3 regions of the Viridibacillus sp. KH_047 genome follow, and region 2 is predicted to be linked to each of the others. Evidence: riboswitches for the same ligand, from Rfam matches in the RefSeq annotation. Region 2 holds a riboswitch; each other region holds the start of a gene.
What was found. A riboswitch is a leader RNA that binds a small molecule or an ion and turns the genes downstream of it on or off. The one in region 2 is predicted to bind lysine.
Positions count from the first base shown of each region.

Region 1: another riboswitch for lysine. It lies ahead of AC3IS5_RS19270 (amino acid permease); the one in region 2 lies ahead of AC3IS5_RS05075 (aspartate kinase).
Region 3: another riboswitch for lysine. It lies ahead of AC3IS5_RS20480 (transporter substrate-binding domain-containing protein); the one in region 2 lies ahead of AC3IS5_RS05075 (aspartate kinase).

Region 1 is NZ_CM174479.1:3,939,256-3,945,620, reverse strand. Features, by position in the region: gene AC3IS5_RS19290 (M20 metallopeptidase family protein) at 1-807, shown strand, start outside; gene AC3IS5_RS19285 (VOC family protein) at 820-1,629, shown strand; gene AC3IS5_RS19280 (CynX/NimT family MFS transporter) at 1,786-3,003, opposite strand; gene AC3IS5_RS19275 (aminoglycoside 6-adenylyltransferase) at 3,151-4,017, shown strand; lysine riboswitch at 4,141-4,319, shown strand; gene AC3IS5_RS19270 (amino acid permease) at 4,427-5,887, shown strand; gene AC3IS5_RS19265 (acetyltransferase) at 6,044-6,232, opposite strand.
Region 2 is NZ_CM174479.1:1,001,298-1,014,863, reverse strand. Features, by position in the region: gene sdhA (succinate dehydrogenase flavoprotein subunit) at 1-376, opposite strand, end outside; gene AC3IS5_RS05085 (succinate dehydrogenase cytochrome b558 subunit) at 439-1,047, opposite strand; gene AC3IS5_RS05080 (YslB family protein) at 1,320-1,733, shown strand; gene AC3IS5_RS05075 (aspartate kinase) at 1,792-3,024, opposite strand; lysine riboswitch at 3,148-3,329, opposite strand; gene uvrC (excinuclease ABC subunit UvrC) at 3,389-5,164, opposite strand; gene trxA (thioredoxin) at 5,388-5,702, opposite strand; gene AC3IS5_RS05060 (electron transfer flavoprotein subunit alpha/FixB family protein) at 5,896-6,873, opposite strand; gene AC3IS5_RS05055 (electron transfer flavoprotein subunit beta/FixA family protein) at 6,906-7,679, opposite strand; gene AC3IS5_RS05050 (enoyl-CoA hydratase) at 7,704-8,477, opposite strand; gene fadR (fatty acid metabolism transcriptional regulator FadR) at 8,582-9,163, opposite strand; gene AC3IS5_RS05040 (AMP-binding protein) at 9,267-10,955, opposite strand; gene AC3IS5_RS05035 (SH3 domain-containing protein) at 11,215-13,497, opposite strand.
Region 3 is NZ_CM174479.1:4,166,430-4,179,995, reverse strand. Features, by position in the region: gene AC3IS5_RS20500 (LysR family transcriptional regulator) at 1-481, shown strand, start outside; gene guaC (GMP reductase) at 539-1,522, opposite strand; gene AC3IS5_RS20490 (hypothetical protein) at 2,046-2,237, shown strand; gene AC3IS5_RS20485 (hypothetical protein) at 2,573-4,021, shown strand; lysine riboswitch at 4,136-4,317, shown strand; gene AC3IS5_RS20480 (transporter substrate-binding domain-containing protein) at 4,452-5,306, shown strand; gene AC3IS5_RS20475 (amino acid ABC transporter permease) at 5,370-6,113, shown strand; gene AC3IS5_RS20470 (amino acid ABC transporter ATP-binding protein) at 6,137-6,874, shown strand; gene AC3IS5_RS20465 (LysR family transcriptional regulator) at 6,933-7,823, opposite strand; gene AC3IS5_RS20460 (YeiH family protein) at 7,935-8,936, shown strand; partial or broken gene AC3IS5_RS20455 (iron chelate uptake ABC transporter family permease subunit) at 9,177-9,518, opposite strand; gene AC3IS5_RS20450 (NAD(P)/FAD-dependent oxidoreductase) at 9,787-10,839, shown strand; gene AC3IS5_RS20445 (ATP-binding protein) at 11,368-12,636, shown strand; gene AC3IS5_RS20440 (response regulator) at 12,639-13,535, shown strand.

The DNA.
Region 1 (6,365 bases), 1.3 Mb from region 2:
GAGCATCTGCACGGTAATATTATTTTTATCTTCCAACATGCGGAAGAAAAACCTCCTGGTGGTGCGAAATTCATGATTGCTGAAGATGTATTGAAGGAAGTCGATTATGTATTTGGCGCGCATTTAGATTCGGGTTCACCAGTTGGAAAGGTATCTGTTGGGGATGGTTTTAAAATGGCTGCAGTTGATAAATTTGCGATTAAAATTCAAGGACTAGGTGGCCATGGTGCGAAACCACAACAATCCATCGACTCAATTGTTGTGGGTAGCGAAATCGTTGGAGCGTTGCAGAAAATTGTCAGTCGTCGCTTAAATCCATTTGATGCAGCGGTAGTGACAGTCGGTGTATTCCATGCAGGAAGTGCTTTTAATATTATTGCAGATTCGGCACTTATTGAAGGAACGGTTCGCACAATGACGGATGAAGTTCGTAATAAGGTAAAAGAAGAAATCTACTCAATCGTCAAAGGCATAACGGAATCAGCACATGCCACATATGAAATTGATTATTTACACGGCTATCCAGCTTTATACAATCATCCGGCTGAAACTGCTCTTGTGAAAGATTTATTTGAAAGGGAATTTGGTACTGAATCGGTGATTGAATTTGAACCGTCAATGGGTGGAGAGGATTTTGCGTACTTTTTAAATGAAAAGCCAGGTACTTATTTTAAAGCAGGATCACAGAATGACGACGAACGCACTCATTTTGCACATCATCATCCGAAATTCGATTTTGATGAAAGAGCGTTATTAACAATAGAGAAAGCATTTGTGAAAATCGTTTCACATTATTTATTTAAATAAGGGGACTTGAACATGACATTATCTTTTGATCACGTAGTACATTTTGTAGAGGAACCAAAAGAAGTAATACAATCATTACAAAACCAAGGAATTCATGCTGTTGAAGGTGGCGTACATGAAGGACGCGGAACGTACAATGCACTTAGTTACTTTGATCTAAGTTATATAGAGTACCTTGGTACATACGACAGAGAGCTAGTAACTGGGGCAGAGCATTTGCATCACAGCCTTATTGAAACAGTAGTAAATAATGATTTCACAGAAGGTTTCGTAAGATTTGCAATTCGCACAACGGATATTGAAGGTATAGCAGAGCGTTTGAAAGAGCAAGGTTTATCAGTAAATGGTCCAGTGCCAATGAATAGAAAACGACCGGATGGCAGTATTATAAGCTGGCAATTACTTTACGCTGGAGAAGAAAATGACTCTCTTCAATTGCCATTTATTATTCAATGGGATGACAATGATGATAAGCGTAGACAGGAGCAAGTTGAAAAAGGAGTCATTGGAAAGCAACCAGAAAAGTTGGACTTTGCAGGTGTTACTTTTGCAGTAATAGATGCTGAAAAAACTGCTGAAAAATGGTCTCGATATTTAGGGTTAGAGTTTGCAGAAGCGTATGTCGATCCGGAGTTGAATGCTATTATACAGGTTCTTACATTAGCTGGCGGTGACTTATACTTTGCTAGCCCTATTGGAGAGGGAGTTGTTGCAAAAGTATTAGCAGAACTAGGAGAATGTCCATTCCAAGTGAATTTCTCAGGAGCTAAAGAACCTGCTACATTTGAATTGTTAAATGGTCGTTATCATTTTGAGAAATAAGTTATATAGATTAGTGCACCGATAAATCTAGAGAAGCTATTATGCAGTGATTGAGACTGCGTAATAGCTTTTTTCTATGACTAGTATGGTTAGGATAATGTAGTTTTAAGTTAACAATACGAAAAAATCCGAGCCATTATAAGCTCGGATTCATCTCTACTTTTCAGGTGTAACATAACCTTCTTTTGCAGCATGCATACCAGCTGACACTAATAATACTACAGTAATAAGGAATAGGAAGTTGGCTGTTGTCCAACTATTTGAAATATCATGGATAAAGCCAAATAGTACAGGGCCAACTGCCGCTAATAAATAACCGAATGATTGAGCAGTACCTGATAATTCAGCCGCTTCATCAGCTGTACGCGTACGAAGTGAGAAGAACATCATCGCTAAACTAAATGATGCACCACCTGCAAGTCCTAGCAATATCATCCATAATACTGTCAATGAAGTCCATCCAGCTAAAATACCACCAAATCCTACTATATAAAGAATGCCGTATACTGCAACAAGAGGACGTTGATCTTTTCTACGACCTGCAATAATAGGAATGATAAACGTTGCAGGCAATTGTGAGAACTGCATAAAGGAGAACATCCATCCAGCTGTATTAGCACTCATACCTTGTGATTGCAGCATTTCAGGAATCCAAGCAGCGGTTGTATAGAAGATAAGAGATTGGAAACCCATTGCTAATGTAACGGTCCAAGTAAGGGGAGATTTCCAAAGTGGGACTTGTTCTTTCTTAGTTTGAGTGGCACTTTTCACTTCTGACTTAGGTTTGCGGATTTGTGGAAGCCAAACAATAAAGGCAATAACCGCTAAAATGAACCAAATACCAAGTGCAATTTTCCAACCGAATTCACCACTAGCGAGCGGATAACTAATCCCAGCTGCTAAGCTAGCCGATATATTCATAGAGACTGTGAATAACCCTGTTAATAATCCAACTTGTAAAGGGAATTTCAATTTAATTAAGCTTGGTAATAGTACATTTCCAAAAGCAATTGCGACACCAATTAGGGATGTACCTAATAACAGCATGGATGTCGTTCCTAAAGATCGAGTAAGAATTCCTATAGCTAGTAATGCTGTTGAGAATAGTAAAGTACGTTCTATGCCAAAGCGCTTTGAAAATTTTGGCGCAAATGGTGAAATAACAGCAAAAGCAAGTAAGGGAATCGTTGTGATAAATCCTGCTAATACATTTGAAATATGTAGGCCATCACGAATAAATGAAATGATTGGACCTACAGATGTTAAAGGAGCACGTAATGTAGAAGCGATGAAAATAATCCCAATTACAAGTAACCAAACATTACGATTCCATTTTAGCTTGTTGCTATTTTGAACAGCTTGATTTGTTGCCAATTGTAACGCCTCCTATTATATATATTTATGAATCTTATAATATTTTAAACCTACTAATTGACAAAGGTTAATTATATCAAAGAAAATGGATAATCCTAATAAGATGGCTTAAAATAAAATCACCAATTTAATACGGGGGTATTGATGATGAGAACAGCGCAACAAATGATGGATTTAATCCTAGATGTAGCGGAAAATGATGAGCGAGTACGTGCAGTTTGTATGAATGGTTCAAGAACAAATATAAATGTAAAAAAGGATCCCTTTCAAGATTTTGATATCGTTTATATTGTGACGGATATCAAATCATTTACTAACAATCCTCATTGGGTAGATATTTTTGGAGAGAGGATCATTATGCAAACGCCAGAAGATATGGTGTTGTTTAAACCTGAGCTTGGCGGGCGCTATACATATTTGATGCAATTTTCGGATGGGAACCGAATTGATTTGATGCTTATCCCTGTCGAAGAACAAGAAGCATATTGTAAAGAAGACAGTTTAACTACAATCTTGTTAGATAAAGATGGGTCACTCCCTAAACTCCCTCTACCAACGGACGTCAATTACTGGGTACAATGCCCAACAGAAGAACATTATAAAGATTGTTGTAATGAATTTTGGTGGGTTGCTACATATATTGCGAAAGGATTATGGAGAAAAGAGATGCTCTATGCACAAGCACATTTTAATAATACGCGTGAAATGCTTATTCAAATGCTTTCATGGCAAGTCGGAGTGCAAACAGACTTTTCTAGAAGTGTTGGTAAAAACGGCAAGGACCTTGAGTACCTATTACCAAAAGAGATGTGGGAGCAGTTACTTGCAACATATAATAATGCTAGCTATGATTCAGCATGGCAAGCACTATTTACTATGTGTGATTTATTTCAAAGTACAGCAACAAATGTTGCTAGCATGCTTTCATTCCAAAGTTATGAAGAAGGTGTTAAAGTGCTCAATTATTTAAAGCATATTCAAACGCTACCGAGTGATACTGAAGTAATATTTTGAAGATTTAACAAACATTAACTTAAAATGTTTTAATATTCAAGAAAATTTACATCTTGAACATAGAACTCTCTTGTATTATAATAGGGGCATATTAAATTAATATATTGCAATGCCTCATCCATTCGATGAGGTAGAGGTCGCGGTATTAAAAAGTAAAATGGATGAGGCGAAAAGCGTCAGTGATTCTATTTGAAAGGGAATATCGCCGAAGTGTTTATAAGCTTTTTCTTATAATCATTGGGGCTGTTGCCGAAAGGTGCAGAACTGTCACGTCTTAGCGGGCGTGTTGAGCTATCTTTATCAAGGTTGATGGGCATGTTTTGATACCATCGCATATTCCTTGTGATGGTATTTTTTATGACATCAAGTTAACCTTCTTGCAATGAAAAATGGAAAGAGGAGATTCTTAATGAGTAATAAAAATAACGGCCAAAGCGTAGAAACGCAAGGTCTTAATAGAGGATTGAAAAGTCGTCATGTGACGATGATTTCACTTGGAGGAACAATCGGTACAGGGCTGTTCTTAGCAAGTGGTGGAGCTATCCACGAAGCGGGTCCAGGTGGAGCGTTATTAGCATATTCTTTAATTGGTATTATGGTGTTCTTCTTAATGACAAGCTTAGGGGAAATGGCAGCATTTATGCCTGTATCAGGTTCGTTTAGTACTTACGCATCTAAATTCGTTGACCCAGCGCTAGGTTTTGCTCTTGGTTGGAACTACTGGTATAACTGGGCAATTACAATCGCAGCTGAAATTGCAGCTGTATCATTAATTATGAAATTTTGGTTCCCTGATGTATCATCATTCGTCTGGACCGCAGGATTTTTAGTAATCATCTTCACTTTGAATGTCTTATCGATTAAAAGCTTTGGTGAAAGTGAATATTGGTTTTCACTTATTAAAGTCGTTACAATTGTCGTCTTTATCATCGTCAGCTTCTTGATGGTATTTGGTTTAATGGGTGGACATGACCCAGTTGGATTCAAAAACTTCTTCATTGAAGATGGTCCATTCCATGGTGGTTTCTTCGCAATGTTTGGTATCTTCTTAGCAGCAGGTTTCTCATTCCAAGGAACAGAACTACTAGGAATTACTGCTGGTGAAACTGAAGATCCAGGAAAGAATATTCCGAAAGCTGTTCGTCAAGTTTTCTGGCGTATTCTGTTATTCTACATTTTAGCGATTTTAGCGATTGGCTTATTAATTCCATTTACTGATGAACGTTTAGCTAGTAGTGATATTACAGTAAGTCCGTTTACTTTAGTATTTGAAAATGCAGGAATCGCGTTTGCAGCTTCAATTATGAATGCGATCATTTTAACAGCGATTTTATCATCAGGAAACTCTGGTTTATATGCTTCATCACGTATGCTTTGGGAGCTTGCTAAAGATGGTAAAGCGCCTAAAATGTTTACTAAACTAAACAAACGCGGTATTCCGATGGCTGCGTTAGTGGCAACTTGTTTAGTTGCTTGTGTATCATTCATCGCATCATTCTTTGGTGATGGTGTTGTCTACATTTGGTTGTTAAATGCATCAGGTATGTGTGGATTTGTAGCTTGGTTAGGGATTGCAGTAAGTCATTACAGATTCCGTAAAGCCTATATTGTACAAGGTCGCGATTTAAACGAATTACCTTATAAAGCAAAATGGTTCCCATTCGGTCCGATCTTTGCCTTTGTACTTTGTGCAATCGTTGTTGTTGGACAAAACTATACAGCATTCACAGGTGATCATATCGACTGGTACGGTATCCTTGTTTCATATATCGGATTGCCAATTTTCTTAGCTATTTGGTTTGGCTATAAAATTGTTCATAAAACGAAAATCGTCAAACTAGAAGATTGTGACTTTGATAGTCACCGTTAACTAAAAAAGAACTACGTAGCCTCTAAGCTGCGTAGTTTTTTTGTTTTATTAATTCACACCCAATTGCAATTATAAACAAATTCATGAATGTGTTTATAGGGAGTAAAGCAATAAATTATCTGAATGACATATTAATCAATAGTGGAATAAGAAAAGCTATTGCAAATTCTTAGGCTCAGTGACATAAAAAGTTTCAATGTATCCACAATCATTACAATACTCAGCTGATACAGGTGAAGATTTGCCTCTGATATTATTTGCTGGAACCATTTGAAGAATTACAGCACCACTGTGAAGTACTCCTTTTTTCATTTCGTTTCCGTCACATTTAGGACATTTACCCATACCTCATCTCCAACTCCTTGAAATTGTATTTTTTGTAAAATACCTTGAGTAGAATTATAGCATAAGTTCTAATGTGCTGAGCTGAAATAAATGGAATATTTAAATAGATGGAACTAGTTAAATACCACATAGT
Region 2 (13,566 bases):
ATGCTGTACGGTGCATTAATGTACCACCGAAACGACGGAAATCTAATAAACCTTCTGGTGTACGGTTGAACATAACACCCATACGGTCAAATAAATGGATGATTCCTGGTGCCGCATCAGCCATTGCTTTTACTGGTGGTTGGTTCGCTAAGAAGTCCCCACCGTAAACTGTATCATCAAAGTGGATCCATGGAGAATCCCCTTCACCTTTTGTATTAACAGCACCGTTGATTCCGCCCTGTGCACAAACAGAGTGTGAGCGTTTTACTGGTACTAATGAGAATAATTCAACTTCTGTGCCCATTTCGGCTGCTTTCATAGTAGCCATTAAACCAGCAAGACCGCCGCCAACGACTATCAATTTGCTTTTAGCCATGATATTTCTCACTCCTCTTTCAATTAGTAATCAAGCGCTTACATGATTTTAAGTGCACTGCCTTATACGAATGCAAGTAAAGCCGATACGCCGACTACAGATAACACTAAGAAAATTAAAATAGTAACATATGTTGCGATTTTTTGAGATTTTGGAGATTGAGTAATTCCCCAACTTACTAGGAATGCCCAAACACCGTTAGCTAAGTGGAAAGTTGCTGAAATAATACCAGCGATATAGAATGCTACCATCCAAGGATTAGATAGAACATCTGCCATCATGTTGTAATCAACTTCAGTTCCAAGTGCTTTTTGGATACGAGTTTGGAAAATATGCCATGCGATAAACACAACTAGGAATACTCCTGTGAAACGTTGCAATACGTACATCCAGTTACGGAAAGTGCTAAAACGTTTAGTGTTTGGTTGCCCAGTGAAGGCTATGTACACACCATAAAAAGCATGGAACATTAATGGAATGTAAATCACAATCCATTCTAGAGCCCATAAGAATGGGAGACTCCCCATAAATTCACTTGCTGTGTTAAATGATTCTGCACCTTTTGTTGCTGTAAAGTTAATAAACAAGTGTTGCGTCAAGAACAGTCCAACTGGAATAATTCCAAGAAGTGAATGCAGTCGACGCCAATAAAACTCTCGATCTTTCGACAAAACTGTTACCCCCCTTAATACTGAAAATAGACAGACGAACAACTACCAACGCTTTCCAACGCGGTATCCATTGACTGCATATTTCATCATGGTACAATATTATGACAAGTTCATTGTACTCTCATCATGGCAGAGCGTCAAGGTAACTAGCACTATTTCTAGATACCTTTAAATCATGCTTTTTTCTCGTAAATACATAAATATTCTACTAGAAAACGCTATTCTCTAACTCTGACAAAAATTAGACAAAATTAAATGAAAGAAGGCAAATCATGTCATCTACTAACACTCAACACTTCCCATTATTTGGTTACGAACTAATCAGAGATCACGTTCTCTCGTCTGTTCTTGGAAAAAACGAGGAAGATATCCTATATTGGTGCGGCAAAGAGTTAGCACGCAAGTTTCCTTTATACAGCATGGAAGAAGCTGTTTCATTTTTTCAAGAAGCCGGATGGGGAGAGCTTTCTATAGAAAAACAATCTAAAGATGAAACGTTTTATACTCTCACTGGAGATCCTGAGGCTATGCAATTTGACAAACGCTGCTTCCGTCTTGAAAGTGGCTTCCTAGCAGCTCAACAAGAGAAAATCAGTGGTTTCTTAACAGAATGCTACGACGAAAAGAAAGCAAAACGTGGGCTTGTACGATTCCATGTTAAATGGGATTTAAAAGACAAACTATAAAAAGAAGCTGACTAAATATCTGTTCAAGATGGCTAGTCAGCTTCTTTTTATTTTATGATTAAACTTGAATTGCTAGACTAGCTGCCAACTCAAATTCATCATGTAATGCGTTTGCAGTTAACAACATCGATTCTTGTGGAATGACAACAGAAATTTTTATTTCAGAAGTACTTACCATTTTCAATGTAATGTTTTCTTTATGTAAGCGATCGAACATTTTTGCGGCTACGCCAGGATTAGACACCATACCAGAACCTACAATCGATACCTTAGCTACGTCCTCTTCATAATTCACATGACAATAACCAATTTTAGATTTATTTGCTTCTAATACTCGAGCGGTATCTGCTAAATTTTCTTTCGTAATAGTAAATGATACTGAAGGCTCTATCCCTTCGAGTATAGTTTGAACGATAATATCAACATTTATATGATTATCAGCTAAAACCGTGAAAATATTGACTAAAGAACCTTTATAATTCCCCTCGTATCCTACCGTTACACGAACAATATCTGACATAAACGCTACTCCACGTACAACTAAATCTTTTTCCACTTCAACTTCCTCCTTCATAATTGTTCCTTCATCGTCTACATAACTAGAGCGAACTGCTAATGGGATCTTGTAGTTTTTTGCAAACTCTACGGCACGTGGATGTAAGACACCTGCTCCTAAATTTGCTAATTCTAACATTTCATCATATGACAGTTCCTGTAGTTTGCGAGCTTTTGGAACATAACGTGGATCTGAAGTGTACACACCATCAACATCTGTATAAATATCACAGCGCTCGGCACCTAATGCTGCAGCTAAAGCAACTGCTGTTGTATCTGATCCTCCGCGACCTAGAGTTGTAATATTGTTATTACTATCGATTCCTTGGAAACCTGCAACTACCGCAACTTGGCCTTTATCCAATGCTTTTTGCACATTTTCAGATTGGATTTCAACAATGCGGGAATCACTTGGAATCCCTTCCGTTAAGATACCAGCTTGCCAACCAGTGAAAGACTGCGCTGATAACCCTAAACTTTGCAATGCAATCGTTAATAATGAGATAGTCACCTGCTCACCAGTTGTTAAGAGCGTATCCATTTCACGCTTCGATGGATTTGGCATTACTTCATGTGCCATCTCTACTAACTTATCCGTCGTTTTACCCATTGCTGAAACAACAACGACAATGTCATAGCCCTTATCTTTCTCTTTCTGAATGCGCTTTGCCACATGCAATACGCGTTCAATCGTTGCAACTGATGTACCACCAAATTTAAAAACTAAACAACTCACTCATAACCTCTCCCTTATTTGTTATGACGACCGTATCACAATGACATCTTATGAAAAAAGCAGCCTTCCACACGTTTCCGTGTGAAAAGCCGCCTCGTAGCATGCACGTTCAAAAGAACATTCATGTGAGATAGCCCTCCAGAACCGAAACGGATCTGACAATTCTACACTTGTTAAATGTAGAACCAGTAATAAATTTGAAATAGTCAATTTATCACTTCGGCGGCCTCCCCTTTCATCAGCAGTCATAGGATCTATTCATCCTCTTGCTGATTACTCTTGAAATCCGCGCCTCTATCATCACTAATTAGTGATTATTTATAATAGTAATGTTACTTTAACATAATTTTCAGATTACTGCAATTTATTTTTCAGAAAAATAAGTAAATATGGTATGAGCTAGTTTTTTTGGTACATTCGCAGCAATTAACTCTTCATAGGATGCCTCACGAATTTTTTTAACAGATCCAAATTGTTTGAGAAGCTGCTGCTTACGTTTCGGACCAATTCCTTCAATTTCATCGAGAACAGATGTAATGGCATTCTTCTCATGTAATTGGCGATGGAAGGTAATAGCAAAACGGTGAACTTCATCTTGAATTCTTTGTAAAAGATAAAATGCTTCACTCGTTCTCTTCAACGGAATAATTTCTGGCGGCGAGCCATACAGCAATTGAGAAGTTTGGTGTTTATCATCTTTTGCCAAACCTGCAATAGGAATATCTAAACCAAGCTCATCTTCTAAGATTTCTCTTGCCACTTCCATTTGTCCTTTCCCACCATCAATAACGATTAAATCGGGTAAGGGTAAGCCATCTCTTAATACACGAGTATATCTTCGGCGAATGACTTCTCGCATTGCTCCGTAATCGTCGTGCTTTGCAGCAACTTGAATTTTATATTTTCGATAATCCTTTTTGCTCGGCTTACCGTCAATAAAAACAACCATCGCTGAAACGGCGTCCGCACCAAAAATATGGGAGTTATCAAATGATTCTATGCGAAGCGGTGTCGCAATATTCATCGCATTTCCCAATTCTTCGCAGGCACCTATTGTCCTTTTTTCTTGACGCTCAAGTAACTGGAATTTCTCAGAGATAGCAATTTGTGCATTTTTACTCGCTAAATCAACAAGTTCTTTTTTCTTTCCCCTTTGAGGAATCGTCACTTTTACATCAAGTACTGTAGCTAGAAGGTCCCCTTCAATATTCGTAGGTATGAAGATTTCCTTCGGCTTGATATGTTCTGCCTGTTCATAAAAGCGTCCCACAAATGTTAAGAATTCTTCCTCAGGGTCTCGATAAATCGGGAATAATGAAACATCTCTCTCGATTAACTTTCCTTGTCGTACAAAGAATACTTGGATACACATCCAACCTTTATCAACCGCATAACCAAAAACGTCACGGTTCGTTAGATCAGTAAGCGTAATCTTCTGGCGTTCCATGACAGTTTCAATATGGGCAATTTGATCTCGATATTCTTTTGCTCGTTCGAACTCTAATTTTTCAGCTGCATCGAGCATTTTTGCATTTAAATCTTCTTTAACTTCCCCGTAGCCGCCGTTGAGAAAACTCGTAATATCTTGAATTATCTCTTGATATTGCTCTTTCTCAACTTCTTTTACACAAGGAGCTAGACATTGTCCTAAATGATGATATAAGCAAACTCGATTCGGTAAATTTGTGCATTTCCTTAGCGGATATAGGCGATCAAGTAATTTTTTCGTTTCATTTGCAGCAAAGCTATTTGGATAAGGTCCAAAGTATTTACCATTATCCTTTTTAACTTTTCGGACTATAAGAAGTCGAGGGTGCCTCTCGTTCGTTATTTTAATATATGGATACGTCTTGTCATCCTTCAGCATAATGTTGTATTTCGGATCATGTGTTTTAATGAGGTTTAATTCTAAGATAAATGCCTCTAAATCCGAAGATGTCACGATGTACTCGAAGTCTTCTATTTCACTAACAAGTCGTTGCGTTTTACCATCGTGGCTGCCTGTGAAATAAGAACGTACGCGATTTTTTAATACTTTAGCCTTGCCGACATAAATGATTGTTCCTTGACGATCCTTCATCAAATAACAACCAGGTTGGTCAGGTAGAATAGCTAACTTTTGCTTTATTAATTCGTTCACCTTATCACCTTCTTAGAAAAGTGCGAGCACCTAGGTCCGTTCTGACTATCATAGACAAATTGTCATAAAGGTTGCTCTTTAACCTCCATTTCAAATGAGCTTTTGATCTCGAGGGCCAGGCGCTGTATCTAAATTTTATACAGAATAGTTTTAATCTCTATTAATTCTAAAAAAAACCGGGAACCATTGTAGGAACCCGGTTTAATATTCATTTTTTCTAAGATTAAGCGTGTTTTTGAATGAATTCTGCTAATGCTTCTTTCGGTTGGAAACCAACAGTTTTATCAACTGGCTCTCCGTCTTTGAATAATAAAAGAGTTGGAATTGACATAATGCCGAATTTGCTTGCTGTTTCTTGGTTTTGGTCTACATCAACTTTAACAATTTTAGCTGCACCGTTTAATTCAGAATCTAGTTCTTCTAAAACAGGAGCGATCATTTTACAAGGTCCGCACCAAGTTGCCCAAAAGTCAACTAGTACTAAACCTTCTGCGATATCATTTGAAAAGCTTGCATCTGTTGCGTGTACGATTGCCATATTAAATATCCTCCTTCAACTTACGTATAACGGTAGTATAGCATGGATGAAAAGCACGAGCGACTGTTATGCTTATAACAGCATTATTTTGCAATAACGATAGTAAAAAACGTCTATCACACGTTAGTATGTATGCTTATATGAAGAAAACCCTGTAAATGGTATGACCGTTTACAGGGTTTAGACGCATCTATTATGCGTTTACTAATAACTTTTTGAACTCTTCAGTAAGCATTGGGATAACTTCAAAAAGATCTCCAACGATACCGTAGTCAGCTACTTTAAAGATATTCGCTTCTGGATCTTTATTGATCGCAACGATAACTTTTGAGTTAGACATACCAGCTAGATGTTGGATTGCACCTGAAATACCAGCAGCGATATAAAGATCAGGTGTAACTACTTTACCTGTTTGACCGATTTGCAATGAATAATCACAGTAATCGGCATCACACGCTCCACGTGAAGCACCAACAGCGCCACCTAGTACGTTAGCAAGCTCTTTTAATGGTGCAAAACCGTCTTCGCTTTTCACGCCACGTCCACCAGCTACTACTACTTTCGCTTCTGATAAATCAACGCCATCTGTTGATTTGCGAACAACTTCTTTAATAATAGTACGTAGATTCGTAATATCTACAGAAATCGATGACACATCACCTGAACGAGATTCATCTTTTGCTAGAGGAGCTATGTTATTTGGACGGATTGTCACGAACACAAGTCCCTCTTTCACTTGTACTTTTTCAAATGCTTTACCAGAATAGATTGGACGGATGAAAACTACTGAGTCATCTTCCCCTTCAATATCTGTAACATCTGATACTAAACCACTTTGTAATTTACTAGCTAGTTTAGGAGAAAGGTCTTTACCTAGAGCAGTATGACCGAAAACGATTGCTTCTGGTTGCTCTTGCTCAGTAACAGCCATAAATGCTTGACTAAAACCATCAGAAGTATACTGTTTTAAATGTGGGTGTTCAACAGTCACTACACGGTCTACACCGTTTTGAATAAGTTCCTGGGCAAGATTCGCTACAGCGTCTCCGATTAGAACGCCAACAACTTCTCCGCTACCAGACACTTTTTTTGCAGCTGCAATAGCTTCGAATGATACATTTCTTAAGCTTCCTTCGCGTACTTCACCTAATACCAATACTTTTTTAGACATGTTATGTCCCTCCCATACAATTTAAAATCAGCTTAAACGACTTTCGCTTCTGAATGTAATAGACTAACAAGCTCTTTCACTTGATCAGATAAATCGCCTTCTAATACACGTCCAGCTACTTTTTGAGCTGGTAAGTAAATTTCAACTGTTGTAGTTTTTGCTTGAACATCATCTTCGTCAATATCTAAATCATCTAATTCTAGCTCTTCAAGAGGCTTTTTCTTCGCTTTCATAATACCAGGTAAAGATGGGTAACGAGGTTCGTTTAAACCTTGTTGTGCTGTCACTAGAAGTGGTAACTCTGCTTCAAGAACTTCTGAATCCCCTTCTACGTCACGAATGATTTTCGCTGTTTTGCCATCGATTTCAAGTTTTGTAATCGTTGTTACATAGTTTATGCCTAGTAATTCCGCAACACGTGGACCTACTTGACCTGAGCCACCATCTATAGCAACGTTACCACCTAAAATAAGATCTGCTTCTTTATCTTTTAAGTATTCAGCTAAAATATATGCGGCTGAGAATTGATCAAGCTCATCTAAATCATCTTCAGTGTTGATTAAGACTGCTTTATCAGCTCCCATTGCTAAAGCTGTACGGAGTTGTTTTTCTGCATCTTCTCCGCCGAGAGTAACAACTGTTACTTCGCCGCCTTGTGCATCACGAACTTGAATAGCTTCTTCGATTGCGTATTCATCGTATGGGTTGATGATGAATTCAGCTCCATCTTCTTGGATTGCCCCACCAGTTACAACAATCTTTTCTTCTGTGTCAAAAGTACGTTTTACTAATACAAAAATGTTCATTCAACTAACCTCCTAATACTATTTTTATTTTCCTGTGAAAGTTGGTTCACGTTTTTCGATGAATGCTTGGATACCTTCTTTGGCATCCTCAGACATGAAAACGGTACCAAAAGCTTTTGCCTCAGCTTCAATGCCTTCATAGAATGAAGTATGTTTAGCATATTGCAGCATGTCGATTGCAGCTTTTAAAGCAACCGAGCTTTTCTTCGCAATACATTTCGCTGTTGCAATCGTTTGAGGTAGTAATTCCTCATCAGAGAAGGCAGCGTTTGCTAAGCCCCACTTAACAGCCTCAGTACCGGAAATTGGATTACTAGTGAACATCATTTCTGCCGCTTTTGCTACCCCAACATATCGAGGTAAACGCTGTGTACCACCAAAACCAGGAATTAACCCTAATTGTAATTCAGGTAATCCTAATTTCGCGTTTTCAGTCACATAGCGGAAATGACAACTCATCGCTAGCTCAAGTCCCCCACCTAAAGCAGCGCCATGAATTCCAGCAATAACTGGCTTAGAGAATTTCTCTAAACGTTCAAAGACATCTTGTCCATTAGCAGATAATTTTACAAATTCAGCACCCGATGTAACATCTGTAAATTCTTTAATATCTGCTCCTGCTGAGAAGAATCTTCCTTCTCCATGCAATACAATGACTCGAACTGAATCATCGTGCTCTACAGCATTTAAAAGTTCATTTACTTCTAAAATTAGACCCCGCGATAAAGCATTAGCGGGTGGGCGCTGAATCGTTGCAATTGCAACCCCATCTTCAACTGTCCAACGTAAAAATTCCATACTCCCATTTCCCCCTTTGCATTTGGCTATGTAAGTAGTTTCCGAGTTGAATCGAAGCAATGGATTGGCTGCTACCAATTCAACCAATTAATTTTTACAATTGCCTATGCTTTTATTCCATTGAGTATTAAATGTTGTACTTTCGGTGCTAGCGCAGTTAAATCATATTTATGATCATTCATGACCCATGATGTTGTTACTTCATCAACCGTTCCGAAAATGAGCTGACGAGCAAGTCGCAGATCCATCTCTGGATTGAATTCTTTCGTCTCCATACCTTCTACTAATATTTCATCAAGTAATACTAAATACTCTCTTAATATCGTATTAATTTTGAGACGAACATCTTTATTAGACTGACGAAGCTCTAATTGTGTAACTGTAGCCAAATGATGATCCCCTGCTAACACCTGGAAATGATTCTCAATCATCGCATTTAACTTTTCAGACGATGACTTTCCATCTCTTATTATACACTGTAAATTTTCTACAAACACAGACATTTTTTCCTTAAATACCGAAATTAATATGTCTTCTTTGTTTTTAAAGTATAAATAGATTGTTCCATCGGCGACGCCTGCCTGTTTAGCAATCTTGGAAACTTGTGCATGGTGATAACCATTTTCCGCAATTACAATAACGGCCGCATCGATAATTTGTCTATATTTCGGTTTATCTTTCTTCAATACGATCACCACCATATAAAAAATGAAAATATGAATGACTATTCATTCATATTTTCATCTTATAATTTCATTTTACACTTGTCAAGCCGACTTGTCATTATTTTCACATAATTTTCTGTATTCTTTCTTTATCTTCATCTTGTAAAGTACGGCGCAGTATTTTACCAACAGCAGTTTTTGGTAGTTCATCGCGGAATTCATAAATACGCGGCACTTTAAATGCTGCTAAGTTATCTCTGCAATAAGCATTGAATTCTTCTTCTGTCACTTTCATACCTTCTTTTAATACGATAAAAGCTTTCACTGTTTCACCGCGATATGGATCAGGTACACCGAGTGCTACACATTCCTGGACAGCTTCATGCTCATATAAAACTTCTTCGATTTCTCTAGGATAAATATTGAACCCACCAGCAATGATGATATCCTTTTTCCGATCAACAACATAAAAGTAGCCTTTGTCATCCATATAGCCTAAATCTCCAGTTAAAAACCAACCATCACGCATCGCCATTTCTGTGTCTTCCGGACGATTCCAGTATCCTTTCATCACTTGAGGACCTTTCACAGCAATTTCACCGATCTCACCAATTGGTAATGGCTCTGTTGAGTCTACTTGAAGAATAGCTGCGTCTGTGTTCGGCCAAGGGACGCCGACAGAACCTTTTACACGCTCATTATGCCAAATAAAATTACAATGTGTTACAGGCGATGTTTCTGTTAAACCGTATCCTTCTACAAGCTTTCCGCCAGTAATCTTCTCGAATTTCTCTTGTACTTCAATTGGCAATGGTGCCGAACCACTCATGCACGCCTTGATAGAAGATAAGTTATATTTCGCAATATCTGGATGATTTAATAAACCAATATAGAGGGTAGGTGCCCCTGGGAAAAGCGTTGTTTTTTGTTTTTGAATGGTTTTTAAAGTAGTTTCAACATCAAATTTCGGTAATAGTACCATTTTATCTCCGCGCATAACAGACAATAGTAATACCGTAGTCATTCCGTAAACATGGAAAAATGGTAGCACCCCCATAATTACTTCTTCACCAGGTATACACTCTGACATCCATACACTACACATTTGTACGTTCGCTATTAAGTTTTTATGCGTTAACATAACTCCTTTAGGATAGCCGGTTGTACCGCCTGTATATTGCAATAATGCAATGTCCTCTTCAATATTAAAACTTAAAGCGATTGGTTCAGTTGTGCTTACTCTCATAACTTCTGTAAATAAATGATTGCTACCACTATGCTCAACTGTAACCTTAAATCCATATTGCTTCTTTTGAATAAATGGATACACTAAATTTTTCGGGAAAGGTAAGTAGTCCTTAATCGCTGTAATAATGACATGTTCTAAATGAGTATCCTTCATAACCTTTGCAATACGCGGATATAAAATATCCAAAGATAAAATCACTTTCGCTCCCGAATCTTTCATCTGGTATTCAATTTCTCTTTCTGTATAAAGCGGGTTTGTTTGAACGACAATTCCTCCGGCATATAGCACCCCAAAATAACCTATAACGCCTTGAGGACAGTTTGGTAGCATAATGGCTACACGATCACCTTTCTCAATACCAATGGATACTAAATAATTGGCGAACTTTAATGAGCTCTCGTACAACTCTTTGTACGTAACATCCTTCCCCATAAAATGAATCGCAACTTTGGAAGGTGTCTTGCTGCTCGCTCTTGTCAAATACTCTTGCAAAGGAATTGCTTCATATTCCAAAGACGTAGGAATATTATCCGGATAATTTGACAGCCAAATCTGTTCAGTCATGCTCCATTCCCCCTTTGTTATAAAATTATAAGAATACTCTTATTATTCAGTATAAAGTAAAAGTGGTAACGCTTTCAAATTTAATATCAATATATTGGAAATAATCTTATTCCTTCTATTTGGAGTAATAAAAATCTTACCAATTATAATTCACTTAAATAAGCTAAATATACCAAAACAATGAAGTTCACCTTAACCAGACAAAAAAATGACTTCAATTTATGATCGAAGTCAGATTTTTGTATTTTACAATATATACTTATTTATTTAATTCCCGAATTAAATAGGCACCAGATGCATAGCCCTGTTTTCCGTTCGGTAATTTTACTTTATACCAAGTTCCACTCATTATTGGCTTATTATTTTCATCTATTTCGAGTTCAACAAATTGGTAGTTTGAAATTTCACCGACTTTAGAACTGGACGCATTTCCTTCTGAGCGTACATTTAATGCTATGCCATTAGCTGAAGAAGTATTAACACGTGCTAAGTTCTTTACAGTAAAATGTTTATTGTAAGCACTGAAACTTACAACATTTGTATAATACTTTTTCCCTTTATAGGATACCGTTAGCCAATAATCATTGTGCTTTTCTAGTAAATTGAAAGACTCACCTTTTGGAATAGTTGCTGCAACACTATTTGTACTGCCTCTTTCACTGAATACATTCAAACTACTATTCGCAATTGCTAACGTTCCAGTTGGGAACACATCTTTAAGCTCCGGATACTTTGGAGCAGAGGGAACAACTGTATTAGGTACTTTTGAAGTTGCTCCTTCTTTAGCATATGCTAAGATTCCGTTCATATGATTGGCAATTGCAGTTCCCCAATTAGTATCACTTGCATAATAAAAATTCATCCCTTTACTTAAGGAATCAATGCGAGCTCCATTAACGTTTTTAACGGAGTACCCTAAATAGGCCCCACTATTGTATTTCCAATTGGCAGGATTTAAATAAGTAGCCTTCATTGATTGCGCAATAAATTCCAAATTGTTGTCTATGGAATCAAATTTAACAGCACCTATGAATGGGGTAATATCATATGCTCCGAAGCCAAACAAGTTGTTTCTTCCAAAAGAAATGTCGGAAGTTCCAAATCCACTCTCATGAATTGCATGTGCTGCAAAATATAGAGCATTTACGCCATACTTATCGGCAGCATTAATAATCGCTTGTCCTTTCCCTGTTAAAACGTTTGCTTTCCCGGCAGTCTTACTCGCAATATACGTATTGATTTGATCAGCTTTTACAGACGACTTAGTACGAAGATCCATAAACAGATAGCTATTTGGATTGGATTCTAGACTAGCGATTCTTGCCTTCGTTGTTTCATCGATTAAAGAAGAACCTGATATAAAACCTGTAAAACCTGCAAAACTTACTTGATACCAACCATTACTTGCTTTATAAGTCGTCGTCAGCTTTGTATTAGCAGGAATCACTTTTAACAAATCTGATGATGTAGAATTTGATTTGAGTAGTTTTAAATCTTCAATATTATAAATGGTCATCTGACTAATTGGTGAACCATTGGGTAATGTAGGGGTATCGTCATCATTATCATCCGGTGCCGTATCGATAATTGGCGTATCGACACTAAATTTAGTACTATCTATAAACCCTGTGTTACCTTCGTAAGTTACTTTATACCAATTGCCTACTCGATCGGTCGAAGTCACTTTTGCACCTTTTGGAATGCTAGTTAGTATAGTATGTGAAACTCCGGCTTCTGCAAATAAAGATGTTGATGAATTGGCTTTATAATCCGTACTTGTCACTTGGGTTGGTGTTACTTTACTAACTACAGTAGATTGCACAAAATAATTCTTACCCTTGTAAGATATTCGATACCAAGTTTCACCTTTACTATTCACCACTGATTGCGTAGACCTGAAAATATTATTTGTTGGGATAGAGTATACTTGTGCTTTTTTGGTGCTAGGTGTTATACGCAGTGAAGCCGTTTTCTTTATTAGAAAATAAGTAGTTTTAGTCTCTTTATAGGCATCATACTCTTTCACATATGAACTACTTACCCAACCAGTTTTGCCTCCGTATGTTACTTTATACCATGCTCCAGATTTCGCGGTAGCTTTCACCGTCTTGCCTTTTGGAATCGATAATAGTACTTTCCCTTTTGTAGAGTTACTAGACCGTAAATTCACTTTTTCTTTTGTTTGATAATTTGTTGCAGCGAAAGTGGAGATTGCAGTCGTTTTGGTTGTTACTTTAATATAGCTTGTACTAACATAACCTATTTCCTTACCGTATTTTACTTTATACCAACTGCCGGTTTTAGAAATGTATGAAACAGATTTTCCTTTTGGTATTGTTAATAGAATTTTCCCTTTTGCCGAGGCTTTAGTTCGTAAATTTACATTCGCAGTTACTGTATACGTTTTTACGGTAGCTGCCTCAACTTTTTTTGCTGATATTGGTGTTTCGAATGAACTGACACTTGAAGCTAACAGAATTCCCATAGATATGAATGTACATTTTGTTAGACTTATAGATTTTTTTTTATTATACAAATTCATTTTGCCCTCCATATGATTAAGAAATAAATTCTTGGAAACAGATACTCCTATACATTTTTTTCTAAACTA
Region 3 (13,566 bases), 1.1 Mb from region 2:
ATTAAAGTCGGGAGAGGTTGATATTGCCTTCTGTAATTTCCCTATTGATGATCCAACATTAGAGCTTAAACCTTGTATTGATGTTCAAGATATATTCGTTTGTGGAGAACAATACATGAAGACCATAACGGAGCCACTTAGCTTTGCTTCAATAGTAGATCTGCCACTAATATTACTTGAGCGACAATCTGTCTCGAGGAAATATGTAGATGATTATCTGATGACAAAGGGTGTTAAGATTTCCCCGGAATTTGAACTAGGTTCACATGATTTATTATTAGAGTTTGCAAAAATAAATTTGGGAATAGCGTGTGTAACAAAAGAATTTTCCAAAGAGTATTTAAATAAAGGAATATTATATGAAGTGCCTTTAATGGAAGATATCCCAAAAAGGAGTATAGGCGTATGCTTTTTAAAAAGTGTGCCTCTATCGCCAGCTTCAACAAAATTTGTTGAAATTGTAGAAAGTAATCAAATATAGATAAATGAAAAAAAACCGCCAAAATATTTTTGGCGGTTTTTAATGTGTTTCAAGTTCTTAGTACGTTTTATCACCATTAAAGATAGAGTTTTTAACGACAACATAATCTACTGTACGGATAGCGTCAAGTTTTTTGCCGCCAGCATAAGAGATAGATGATTGAAGGTCTTGTTGCATTTCAGTAAGGGTATCTTTTAGAGACCCCTTATGTTCAACATACAGTTTTTTACCTTCTACGTTTTTCTTCTCACCTTTTTGGAATTCAGAAGCTGAACCAAAGTATTCTTTAAGAAGTTTACCGTCTTTTTCGATAGTCTTACCTGGAGATTCTTCGTGTCCAGCAAATAATGAACCGATCATGACCATTGAAGCACCGAAGCGTACAGATTTAGCGATATCACCATTAGTACGGATACCTCCGTCTGCAATAATCGGTTTAGTAGCAGCTTTTGCACACCAGCGTAGAGCCGCTAATTGCCAGCCGCCTGTACCAAAACCAGTTTTAATTTTTGTAATACATACTTTACCTGGTCCAATACCCACTTTAGTAGCATCAGCGCCGGCATTTTCTAATTCTCTTACGGCTTCTGGTGTACCAACATTACCAGCAATTACAAAGCTAGTAGGTAAGTGTTTTTTAATATGTTGAATCATATTGATTACAGCATTTGAATGACCGTGTGCAATATCGATTGTGATGAATTCAGGAATTATCTTATCTGCTGCTAATTCTTCGATGAATGCATACTCTTCTTCTTTTACACCTACGCTAATTGAAGCGATTAATCCACGGGCTTGCATATCTTTAGTGAAATCTGCACGTTTTTGTGGTTCAAAACGATGCATTATATAGAAATATCCATCTTCAGCTAATTGAATGGCTACTTTTTCGTCAATAATTGTTTGCATATTTGCAGGTACTACCGGTAATTTAAATGTATGTTCACCTAAAGTAACTGATGTGTCACATTCAGATCTACTATTTACTATACATTTTGCTGGAACCAATTGAATATCTTCGTAATCAAATACATTTTCCATAAAACACACTCCTAAAACCGAATAATAATTATTTAAGTAAATAAAACGTTCGCCTTTTAGTAATTTACATCATTTTTGGTCTTATGTCAAAAAATAATAAGCGTTTTCATTTTTTTCTGTAGAAATTCAAGAAATACTCATAAAAAAATTTTGTAGGGAAGTTAAAAAACAGTGTTTGATGTTAGGGATTCTTAAGGGAGAGAATCCTTTAATTTCAAACGATGATTTTTATTAAGAGTAGCATTAGGAAATCTTGATGAAATATACATTGAAGTTTTAGAGAGTAGTTTGTAAATCGCTGTTTATATTCATATTTATTAAAAGCTTTTTAGTAGTATAATCTGTGTTCCAACACTGATAGTTACTTTGAAATAATTTCACCAAATTCAACTTATAATTATTTCTTTTCTTCGGATGTCATATTTATCGCTTTTAATTTAAGCAAATTATGGACATTAAAAAGCATTACGATTAGTGGTATACTGAATAAATAGATTAACCATCTGAAAGGAGATGAAAATCTTTGAAATACATTAAATCACAAATGCAACAATTAATTAATGAAAACAAAGAATTGCATACAAAATTTAAAGAATTGAAAAAGTCTTTGGATCTTGAAAAAAACTATGCCTTGAAAGCTTTATATCATGCAGAAGTTGCTGATGGCGGTAAATATCAACAAGACTATCAAGCGTTAGATGACCCAAAATACTAAGAACATTTTTTGATATATATTTGAGTATCAATAACGTAATAAAAGACTAAAAAGATAAATTTAATATAATTTTTGTAGGAATATCTACTTATTGGAGAGTTCTCTTATACAGAATATATTTAAGGGTTAATTTAGTTTTAATTGGATAATGACAGGAAAAAAGGCTTGCGAAATACGGGTCTTTTTTCTTTTTTTTGTTTTTTTTTCTGTTAAATTAGAAATATGACGTTATTTGTAGTTTATTTTTTTATATTATGTTCTATTTGATAGTAATTCACTGTTTAAGAAGTTAATATTATAGTAACAATAATACATTTCTTGAAAGGGAGCATCGTATGATAGAGATAGAAATGAAATTAAAGAAATATTTAATTGGACAACCTTCCATTGTGATCAATGAAGATGAAACAATGGAAGATAGTATTGAAGTACTGGATGCACGAAATGATGTCAATTACGGTTATATTGAAGTAACGGACGATAAAGAGCTGACAAACATCAATATTGATTTTGATAAATTAGTAGAAAATTGCGATGTAGAGTTAGAAAGTCTAGAAGAACTTGGGATGGATGAAATTTTACATATTACAGAGTCCTTTGTGAAGGATTTCGGCCGTGAAGTAGTACAATTTAGTAATTTCTCTGAGATTGGCGAAGGTGAATATTTAGTAGTTTATGAAGCTATAGATAAAAAACTAAAACTCCCTTTACCTAATTCTGGTGCAGTTATAGAGATCAATTCATACGGTACTATTACAGCGGCTACTATATTCCAAGAGTATTATCAACTTACATATCCAAAAGTAGAAGTAACAGAAAATGAAGCAAGAGAAATTTTATGTAAAGAAACATTAGTGGAATTAGGAATCGAAGAAAATGAAGAGCAAGGGGAATTTGAATTAGTTTATCAACCAATTCGAGATTATATAGGTGTTACTGTTGATGGGGAAGTTCAAAAAGCAAGTCAGTTGTTCAGTGAATCACAGCTTGAACAATTTGCTATTACACCTGTTCAAGTGACAAAGTCATTGCCAAAGTTATTAGGTGTAACTGATCAATATTTATTACGTGAAGAAGAGGGTAATTTATATTGGTATGATGCGGAAGAGTTAGATGAAAAAGGTGAAGATGCGGAAGTTGTAATCGAAGTGCTACATTTTGATGATGCGGGTGCTAACTATGAATCTAATGTGGAATGGGATACAGAAGCAAAGACTGAGTTACCTTTTGAGCAATTGAAAGACAATGCAATGCAATTTTTAGAGATTATTGCTGGTGATATACACCATAAATATATGCTAGAAGAACAATCTGTTTCGAATGATGATACAGAAGAATTTGATGATGATACAGATGAGGATTTCTTCAATGTGGATGAATATGATGCAGACGAGCATGCAGACGAACATGAAGATGAGCCAACGACTATGTTTACTTTTATCCCATTTTTCCGTGAATACAAATTAGACAAATACTCCGTCCTAATTGAGGTAGGTATGCATACAGGAATAATTCGTTCATGTCTGTATAGCGCAATAAATATGGAGGCTATTCGAGGTATTAATACTACACCAATGATTACATTGGAAGAAGGGGATGCTATATATAAACAGAGTTTGCAGATGAAACTTTCACGTTTTGAAGAGATAGATGAAGATGATGAAATGAAAATTTATAGCTTAAATTACTCTATTAACACCCCTTCTGAAAATGGTGTAATTGATAAGATTAATGCTGCAACAGGTGAAGTTACGTACACTGAATCAGATATTGTTAGAGGCTGAAAATTAGTTGTAAGGATAAGTATTCTGAATATTCAACTAAATTTTCGTTGACAGTGAAAGTTTGGTACTGTAGACTGTGAACAATGATAATTGAATACAACCTCACTTTCCAATAGTTGAGGTAGAGGCGCGATATCTATTAGTCTATAGTGGAGCTTGAGAAACTATGAAGCTATGGAGAAGGAGATGTCGCCGAAGTTTGTAAAATACTCGTTATTACTTGCTGGGTCTGTAGTTAATAGCTGCAGGACTGTCTCAATAAACCTCCCAGTTTATTGAGTTGTGCTATCTCTTTTAGGGTAAAGTAGGGTGTTTGGGCTAATATACAAAGCGACCTAAGTTCATCTTAGGCCGCATTTTTTATACGTATATTAGCCTTTTTTAGTATTTTTAAGGAGAATATGGATATTGACTAAGGGGGAAACATATTATGAAAAAAACATGGTTATTTCTTTCAAGCATGATGCTATTATCAATTTTACTATTAGCAGGTTGTGGGGGAAAGGAAACGGATTCAGGATCAGGTGAATCTACTAAAGGGGAAACAAAAAAGGAAATATTCAAAGTGGGGATGGAAGCGGGATACCCTCCGTTTAACTGGACACAAAAAGACGATTCAAAAGGCGGTGTGAAAATTGACGGTAACTCTGAATATGCTGGCGGTTATGATGTTGAAATTGCCAAACGTGTGGCAGATGCATTAGGTAAAGAATTAGTGATTGTAAAAACAGAGTGGGATGGTCTAGTACCATCATTAACTTCTGGCAAAATTGATGCAATTATGGCAGGTATGTCGCCAACTGCAAAACGTAAAAAGACAATTGATTTCTCGGATAACTACTACAAATCTGAATTTGTAATGGTCGTTAAAAAAGGCAGCAAATATGAAAAAGCTACATCTATTCAAGATTTTAGTGGTGCGAAAATTACTGCTCAGTTGAATACAACGCAATATGCAGTATTAGACCAAATTAAAGGTGTTAAAAAACAAACGGCAATGGATAATTTCCCTTCAATGCGTGTAGCTTTAGAATCAGGTGTTATTGACGGTTATTTATCTGAACGTCCAGAAGGTATCAGTTCTTCTACTGCAAATGACAAATTTGTAATGGTTGAATTTACAGATAGTTTTAAGGCATCGGAAGAAGATACAGCAGTTGCTGTTGGTATTCAAAAAGGGAGCAAATTAAAAGATAAAATAAATGAAATTTTAAAAGGTATCTCCGAAGAAGAACGTACGGAAATCATGAATTCAGCGATTAAAAATCAACCAGCTGCAAAATAATGTATGTCGGATACCGGCTGCATATAAAACAGTCGGTATTATTGCTTTTGAAGGAGGAACATAATGAGTATTGATTGGATTATAAGCATAGTGACTGAAAACTGGGAAATGTTCCTTCGCGGGGCATGGATGACATTATTAGTTGCTGTTTTTGGTACAATTTTTGGTGCTATTATCGGATTATTAATTGGTGTAATAAATACGATACCAAAGCCAGAGCGAGGTATAAAGAGATTATTCCTGAAGTTTATTAATGTAATTTTAGCAATCTATGTGGAATTTTTCCGAGGAACGCCAATGATTGTACAAGCAATGGTAATCTTTTATGGTTCTGCTCAAGCATTTGATATAGATATGAATCGTACATTTGCAGCAGTTTTAGTTATTTCTATTAACACCGGCGCGTATATGGCTGAAATTGTACGTGGTGGTATAACAGCTGTTGATAAAGGTCAATTTGAAGCGGCACAAGCGATTGGTATGAGTCATTGGCAAACCATGATTCATGTAGTGCTACCACAAGTTGCGCGCAACATTTTACCTGCAACAGGTAACCAATTTGTTATTAATATTAAGGATTCATCTGTATTGAATGTCATTAGTGTAACTGAATTATATTTCCAAACAAAATCGATTGCAGGAAACAACTTCCGTTACTTCGAATCGTTCTTCGTAGCGTGTGTATTATATTTAATCATGACGATTACGATTACACGTATTTTACGTTACATTGAAAAACGATTAGATGGTCCACAAAACTATCAAATGCTTGATGATTTAGCTCAAGTAGAAGGTGGAAAAGCATGATTGTGTGCAAAGGAGATAGACTTATGAAAAATGTAATCGAGATACAACATTTAAGCAAATCCTTTGGCACTAATGAAGTTCTTAAAGACATTGATTTCTCTGTAAACAAAGGGGAAGTTGTCTGTGTCATCGGATCTTCAGGATCAGGGAAATCTACGCTTCTACGTTGTATTAACTTATTAGAAATACCAAGTGGAGGACAGATTATTTATCAAGGTGAAAATATTCTAGATAACAACCATAATATTAATAATTATCGAACAAAACTTGGTATGGTATTCCAATCATTCAATTTGTTTAATAACCTTAATGTATTAACAAATTGTATTGTCGGTCAAACAAAGGTTTTAAAACGTTCTAAAAATGATGCTGAGAATGTTGCTATGAAGTACTTGAAGGTTGTAGGTTTGGATCGTTATGTCAATGCAAAGCCACACCAATTATCAGGTGGTCAAAAACAACGTGTTGCTATTGCTAGAGCGCTGTCTATGGAACCAGATGTTTTACTTTTTGATGAACCAACTTCTGCACTTGACCCAGAAATGGTTGGAGAAGTTCTAAAGGTTATGAAGGAATTAGCAGGTACAGGTCTTACGATGCTAATCGTGACACATGAAATGGAATTTGCACGAGAAGTTTCAGATCGTGTTGTTTTCATGGATAAAGGGGTCATAGTGGAAGAAGGTTCACCAGAGCAAATCTTTAACCATCCACAAAATGAGCGTACAAAGGCATTTCTAAAACGTACGTTTAAACAATAGGGGTATTGAATAAGAAAGCCGTTCTCCACATCATTCGTTTGATGTAAGAACCGGCTTTTTATATATGCCACTTATTGTTGATTTCTTTTATGAACATGGAGGTATTCTTTTTACTCCCCATAATAGGTGAATATACATAGGAAAAACTCCGTTTAAATATACGGTCTTCTAATTGGATAACAGCGAGTGTTCCTCTTTTTAATTCATGTTCAATAACACTCTTTGATAGTAGTGTAAGACCATCAATTCCTTGCGTCATAAATTCTTTTAATCCTTGATTGCTGCTAATGGAGATGAGCGATTTAATATTAATACTATTAGATTCTAGTACATGAAGTAAGTAATTACGAGTACCTGATCCTTCTTCGCGAGTTAGCCATGTGTGATTATGTAAATCTTGAATCGTTATGCTTTCTTTTTGGGCAAGTACATGCGAAGGAGATGCGACTAACATTAACTCGTCTTCCATAAATGGTTCTACAATTAATTCTTTATTGGTTGTTTGACCTTCAATCAAGCCTATATCTACCTTCAGCAATTGAACAGCTTCGACAACTTCATCGGTATTTCCTATTATTACTTCCAGGTCAAGTTCAGGGTATTTTTGCTGTAAAGTAACGAGTAATGAAGGTAGTACGTATTCGCCAATGGTAAAGCTTGCGCCAATCAGCAGTTTTCCATTAATTTCATTTTGAAGTGTTAGAATATCCGATTTGGTCTGATCATAAATGGCTAACATTTGTTTAGCGCGGTCATAGAGAATTTCACCAGAAGGGGTAATTTTCAGCGATTTAGGTGAGCGTAAAAACAACTGTGTATTAAATTCAGTTTCTAAATTTTTTATGTGTAAACTAACGCTAGGTTGAGAAATGTGGAGGTATTCAGCTGTTTTCGTGAAATTTTTTATATCCGCTAAAGCAACGAATGTCTTTAAAGCATCGTAATACATTAAATTCCTCCTTATTAGAAATACTAATAGTCATAATTACTTATCTGTATTTTACTGATTATTAGTTCTCCGGTAAAGTTTACGTACAAACAAAATAAATGAGGTTAAAAAATGAGGAAAATAATAAATGTTCTACCTGGATTGATTATTTGTATTATTATCGCTTTTATTGGAATGGTATTTGGTCGTTTCTTTCCGAGTTTAGGCAGTGGGTTATTTGCTATTTTAATTGGTATTTTGGTCGGTAATTTAAAGTTTGGGTCTAACTCGAGGTTAAGACCAGGAATAAAGTTTTCAGAAAGTAACCTACTATACTATTCAATTATTTTATTGGGAGCAACGTTGACATTTAATTCTTTATTTAATATTGGGCTAACAGGTATCTCTTTTATTCTTATTCAAATGGCTGGGACAATTGCCTTTGTCATTTGGTTGGGAAAAAAATTAAGTTTTGGTGAGGACTTTCGTTTATTGATGTCGAGTGGTAATGCCGTTTGTGGGTCTTCAGCAATTGCTTCAACAGCACCAGCAATTAATGCAAAAACATCAGATATGGCTGTATCTATAACAATTGTTAATTTACTAGGTACAGTAATGATGATTCTTTTACCTGTAATCACAAGTACAGTTTTTCATAATAATGTACTGCCATCTTCAGCTCTGATTGGTGGGACGTTACAATCCGTAGGGCAAGTAGTTGCCAGTGGGAGCATAGTTGGCGAAGCAGTGAAAGATCAGGCAGAAATTTTTAAGATCAGCAGAATCATTTTCTTAGCATTAGTCGTGTTTGTTCTAAAACGCATAAAGATGGCAAATCAAGAAGCTCAAGAGGCCACTAAAAGAAAATTCAACATACGTTCAATTGTTCCTTGGTATGTAGCAGGGTTTTTATTATTGTGTGTAATCAATAGTATTGTTTTATTTCCAGCATCAATTACACATCCGACCAAAGTTTTTGGTAACTATTTGGAAATAACGGCGCTTGCAGGCATTGGTATGAGCGTTAATATAAAAGATTTAACACAGCATGGATGGAAATTATCTGCATATGCAGGTGGTATTGGTCTATTCCAAATTATTTTCGCGTTGATCCTAATACTCATTTTGCTTTAATGCCCTGCCATTACTGCTTTCAGTTGGGAAATTGGTAGTGGTGAGTCATATGTAGACTGTAATATTTATGTATTTAGTTGATTGGAGCGGAGGGCACAGCCCGCAGAAAGCGTCCGCACGTAGGGGAAATCAAAGGTAGTATTCATCCATATTTATTATAAAAGAAAAAGACTGTAGGCAAATTCGAAATTCTTCGAGTTTGTCTACAGTTTTAAGTGCTCTTAAATGAGAGGTTTAAGTCTATTTTTTAAATAACAGGTAAATGAAGTACGGTGCCCCAATTAGAGATACGATTATACCTGCTGGAATGCTACTGAAGCCTATAATATTACGACCTATAGTATCGGCAAGTAGTAATAGCCAACCACCTGTTAAAATAGCTAGGGGTATAAATAATTGATTTCTTGGTCCTACTAAAGCTTTTGCAATATGAGGGGACAAAAGACCAATGAAGACAATACCGCCGGTCACTGAAACCGCAGAAGCAGTTAAAGCTACAGCAGTTAACAGTAAGACAATTCTTTCTTTCTCAAGTGAAAGCCAAGGCAAAATTGCCCAAACAAATGCCCAATCATTTCCCCATCTCAATTCTTTGAATTAAACGGTCACCATAACCAATGCTTAAGTCATCTGTATATAGGCGAACCATGATATGACTAACCTCCGTTTGCAAAATAAAATTAATAGTTTATAATTGAGAATGACTTTCAATGTCATTGCACGTGCTTAATATAAGGTCAATGATACTTAAAGTCAATTAATTTTTTGAAATGCTCACAATAGATAGATACATAAATAAATAAATAAATAAATAAATAAATTATTTAATACTAATTAGGAGTGTTAATATATGGAGCTAGAAGAGTTATACGATGTGACGGTCATTGGTGGAGGACCAGCAGGATTATATTCAACTTTTTATAGTGGATTACGTGAAATGAAAACGAAGATCATTGAATATCAACCTTGTTTAGGTGGGAAACTACATGTTTATCCAGAAAAAATGATATGGGATGTAGGTGGGCATAAGCCGCTTCCTGGAGAGCAATTGATTGAGCAATTAGTTGAACAAGGATTAACGTTTAATCCAACTGTCGTATTAAATGAAAAAGTAGAATCCATTGAAAAAAATGATGGGAATCTTTTTGAATTAACAACAGCTTCAGGAAACAAGCATTACTCCAAAACCATAATAGTTGCAGTTGGAAGTGGTATTTTGAACCCAACGAAAATTCAACTTGAAGGTGCGGAGAAATTTGAAGTATCAAACTTGAATTACACAGTAAAATCCATTCAACGCTTCAAAGATAAAACAGTCATCATTTCTGGCGGTGGTAATTCAGCGATTGACTGGGCAAATGAATTAGAGCCAATAGCAAAAAAGGTGTATTTAACATATCGAAAAGATCAACTAAATGGACATGAATCACAAGTGAATCATTTATTAGAAAGCACAGTTACATCCTTCTTTAACACATCTATTACAAAATTTATTGCTAATGATAATCGAGAAATAATTAAAAAAGTAGAATTAACAAATCATCAAAGTGATGAAGTAGAGTATTTAGAAGTAGATGAAGTTATTATTAATCATGGTTTTGAACAAGATGCGTCTTTACTTCAAAATAGCGAAGTTGAAATTGATATCGCGGATAACTTTTATATTGAAAGCAACTCTTCTGGAGAGTCATCAGTATCAGGTCTATATGCTGCAGGTGATATTGTGAAATATGAAGGTAAAGTGAATTTAATTGCTGGCGCATTCCAAGATGCAGCAAATGCGGTGAATAAGGCGAAGAAGTATATCGAACCTGAAGCAAATGGTGTTGGAATGGTTTCTTCACATAACGAGTTGTTTAAAAAACGTAATCGGAAGTTAATTGCAAAAATGATGGAATGTTAAAGTATGTTGATATCATTACTACTAGCCAACCAATTATATAGAGTAGAAAAAATGAAACCCGATAAAGCCAGTGCATCTGCTGACTGCTTAATCGGGTTTTTATTTTTTATAAAAGGAAGCTAATCAAAAGTTTAAATTAATATGAAGAAACAATGCTTTTTATATGAAGGTATTTCCTTAACCATAAGTGACCAATCTAACTGCATAAGCAGCCATCTTTCTCTAAATTGAGATTTAGTACTTAACTTTTTCTACTCATCCCCTTGGAGTTTGGATTTAATATCTGTGGAGAAAAATATTAAGAATTTAACCAGTTTAGTAACAAACAACTTAAGTCCTCATATCCCTTAGATTGACCGCATTTTCTGTTTAACTCAAAGATTATTTTCTTAATATAAGAAGAGCATTAAGTAAATGTTTTTCCTTGTAAATAGAACAATGGTAAAATGGCCTAGTGATTACGTTTTCATAAAATAAAGATTTTTAAGCAAATTCATTTTATTGGTAATTTATCTTAGGAGAGTTCTAATGAACAATTTAAGTACTAAATGGAAGAAGTCCGAGCTGATATGGATAATTCTCATCGCTATTTTGACAGCTATTAGCAGTGAGATAAAAGTGGCACCTTTCAATGGAGAGAATTTTCGATTTGGTCTTGGAAGCATTATGTTCCTTTTACTTATATTAATTCGACCGCCTTATGCGATTATAAGGGCTGGGATTGTTACGGGGTTAACTGTAGTTTTATTCCGAATTATGAATGATGTAGCATTTAATTTATTTGATTTTGCTGAAAGCTTAAAGCAAAATGCTCCAGCCTTTATTTATTATTTTATTTTTTCTAGTGGTTTTCGAATATTTGGTGTTGAAAAGTATCAAGATAAACCATTGCGCTTAGGTATATATGCCACACTACTTGAAATTATAGGGAATAGTGCGGAGCATATTATTCGCTCTTTCTTAATAGCAGAAACGAGTATTGATTTATATGATCTAGGACTATTAAGTGCAGTTGCTTTATTAAGAAGCTTTTTTGTCGTAGGTTTATATAGTTCGGTCGTTATTTCCGAGCAGCATAAACGCTTAGAGGAAAAGCTAACGGTTGACTCAGGTTTATATGTAGAGACGTTATATTTGCAAAAATCAATGAATCATATAGAGAAAATTACAGCTTCTAGCTATGATCTATATCGTAAATTAAAGGACATTGAGCAAAGAGAGCTAAGTGTGAAGGCTTTGCATATTGCCCAGGAAATTCATGAAGTAAAGAAAGATGCTCAGCGTATATTCTCGGGTTTATCGAACATCACGCTTCAAAAAACAAATGATGTATATTTTTTATCGAATTTACTTGATTTCGTTACAACAGCCAATACGAAATATAGTGAGTTATTAGGTAAACAAATTGTTTTTCATGTGAAAGTATCCACTGATTTTGAAACGAATCAACAAATTCCGTTATTAGCTATGCTCAATAATCTTGTAGCAAATGCGGTTGAGGCAATAGATGATGTTGGTGAGATTTCAATTGAGGTATTTGATATAGAAAAGAAGACATGCTTTAAAGTAAGTGATTCTGGCAAGGGTATATTTAAAGAGGATTTAGGTTTTATTTTCGAACCAGGATTTACCACTAAATACAATAAGCAAGGTGTTGCAGCAACTGGGATTGGTTTATCTCACGTGCGCGAAATTGTACAAATGCTTGAAGGGGATATTTCTGTTAGAAATTTTGAGAGTGGCTTAATTTTTTGGATCGAAATACCAACGAAGAATATTCGAAAGAGAGTTGAATAATCCTGCGTTATTTTATAGTAGACGATGATGCAGCTAGCCGCCGAATGCTGAAGCAAATAATTATTGAAGGTGATTTGGGGGTAGTAATTGGGGAGGCTGATAGTGGAGAAAGTGCATTGCCACTTATTTTGTCAAGTCATCCTGATCTTGTATTAATCGATTTATTAATGCCGATTTTAGATGGTATTGAAACAATAGAACAATTGAGAAAACAAGGATTTAAAGGTCATTTTGTGATGATTTCACAAGTCGTGAATAAGGAAATGGTGGGGCAAGCATACGAAAAAGACGTGGAGTTCTTTATCCATAAACCCATCAATCGCGTGGAAGTGCAAAGTGTCCTAAAAAAAACAGCAGAGCGCTTTTTACTAAAACGATCGCTGCTCACGATTCGTGAGTCATTAGTAAACTTTGAAGAGACCACGAAAGAAGAAACACATCGAACTATAAGAGATGTAGTTTTATCCATTTTAAATGATATGGGCATTGTGGGAGAAGTAGGAAGTGACGACATTCTAAGCATCATGGAATTGCTGATTAATCGTAGTGAATCTTCCATGCAATTGCCAGCTTTAAAGGATTTGTATGAGGAACTTGCATCTGAAACAAAGACTAACGGTGTTGAGATAATGAAAGAAAGTAAGGCCATTGAGCAACGAATACGTAGAACGATATTGGCCGCAATGAATAATTTAGCAACTTTGGGTGTTGTCGATTATACAAATCCTGAGTTTGAATATTATGCTCCGCGCTACTTTGAGTTCTCAGAAATTCGAACATGTATGCGTTCGATTCAAGAGGATTCTAAGATGACTAGGAAGATAAAAGTGAATGTGAAGAAGTTCTTACAAGTGTTATATGTAGAGTCTTTAGAGAAGTATCATCATCCACCTAAATAGGTAAAATAGTTAGCGGAAAAACAATAAAATT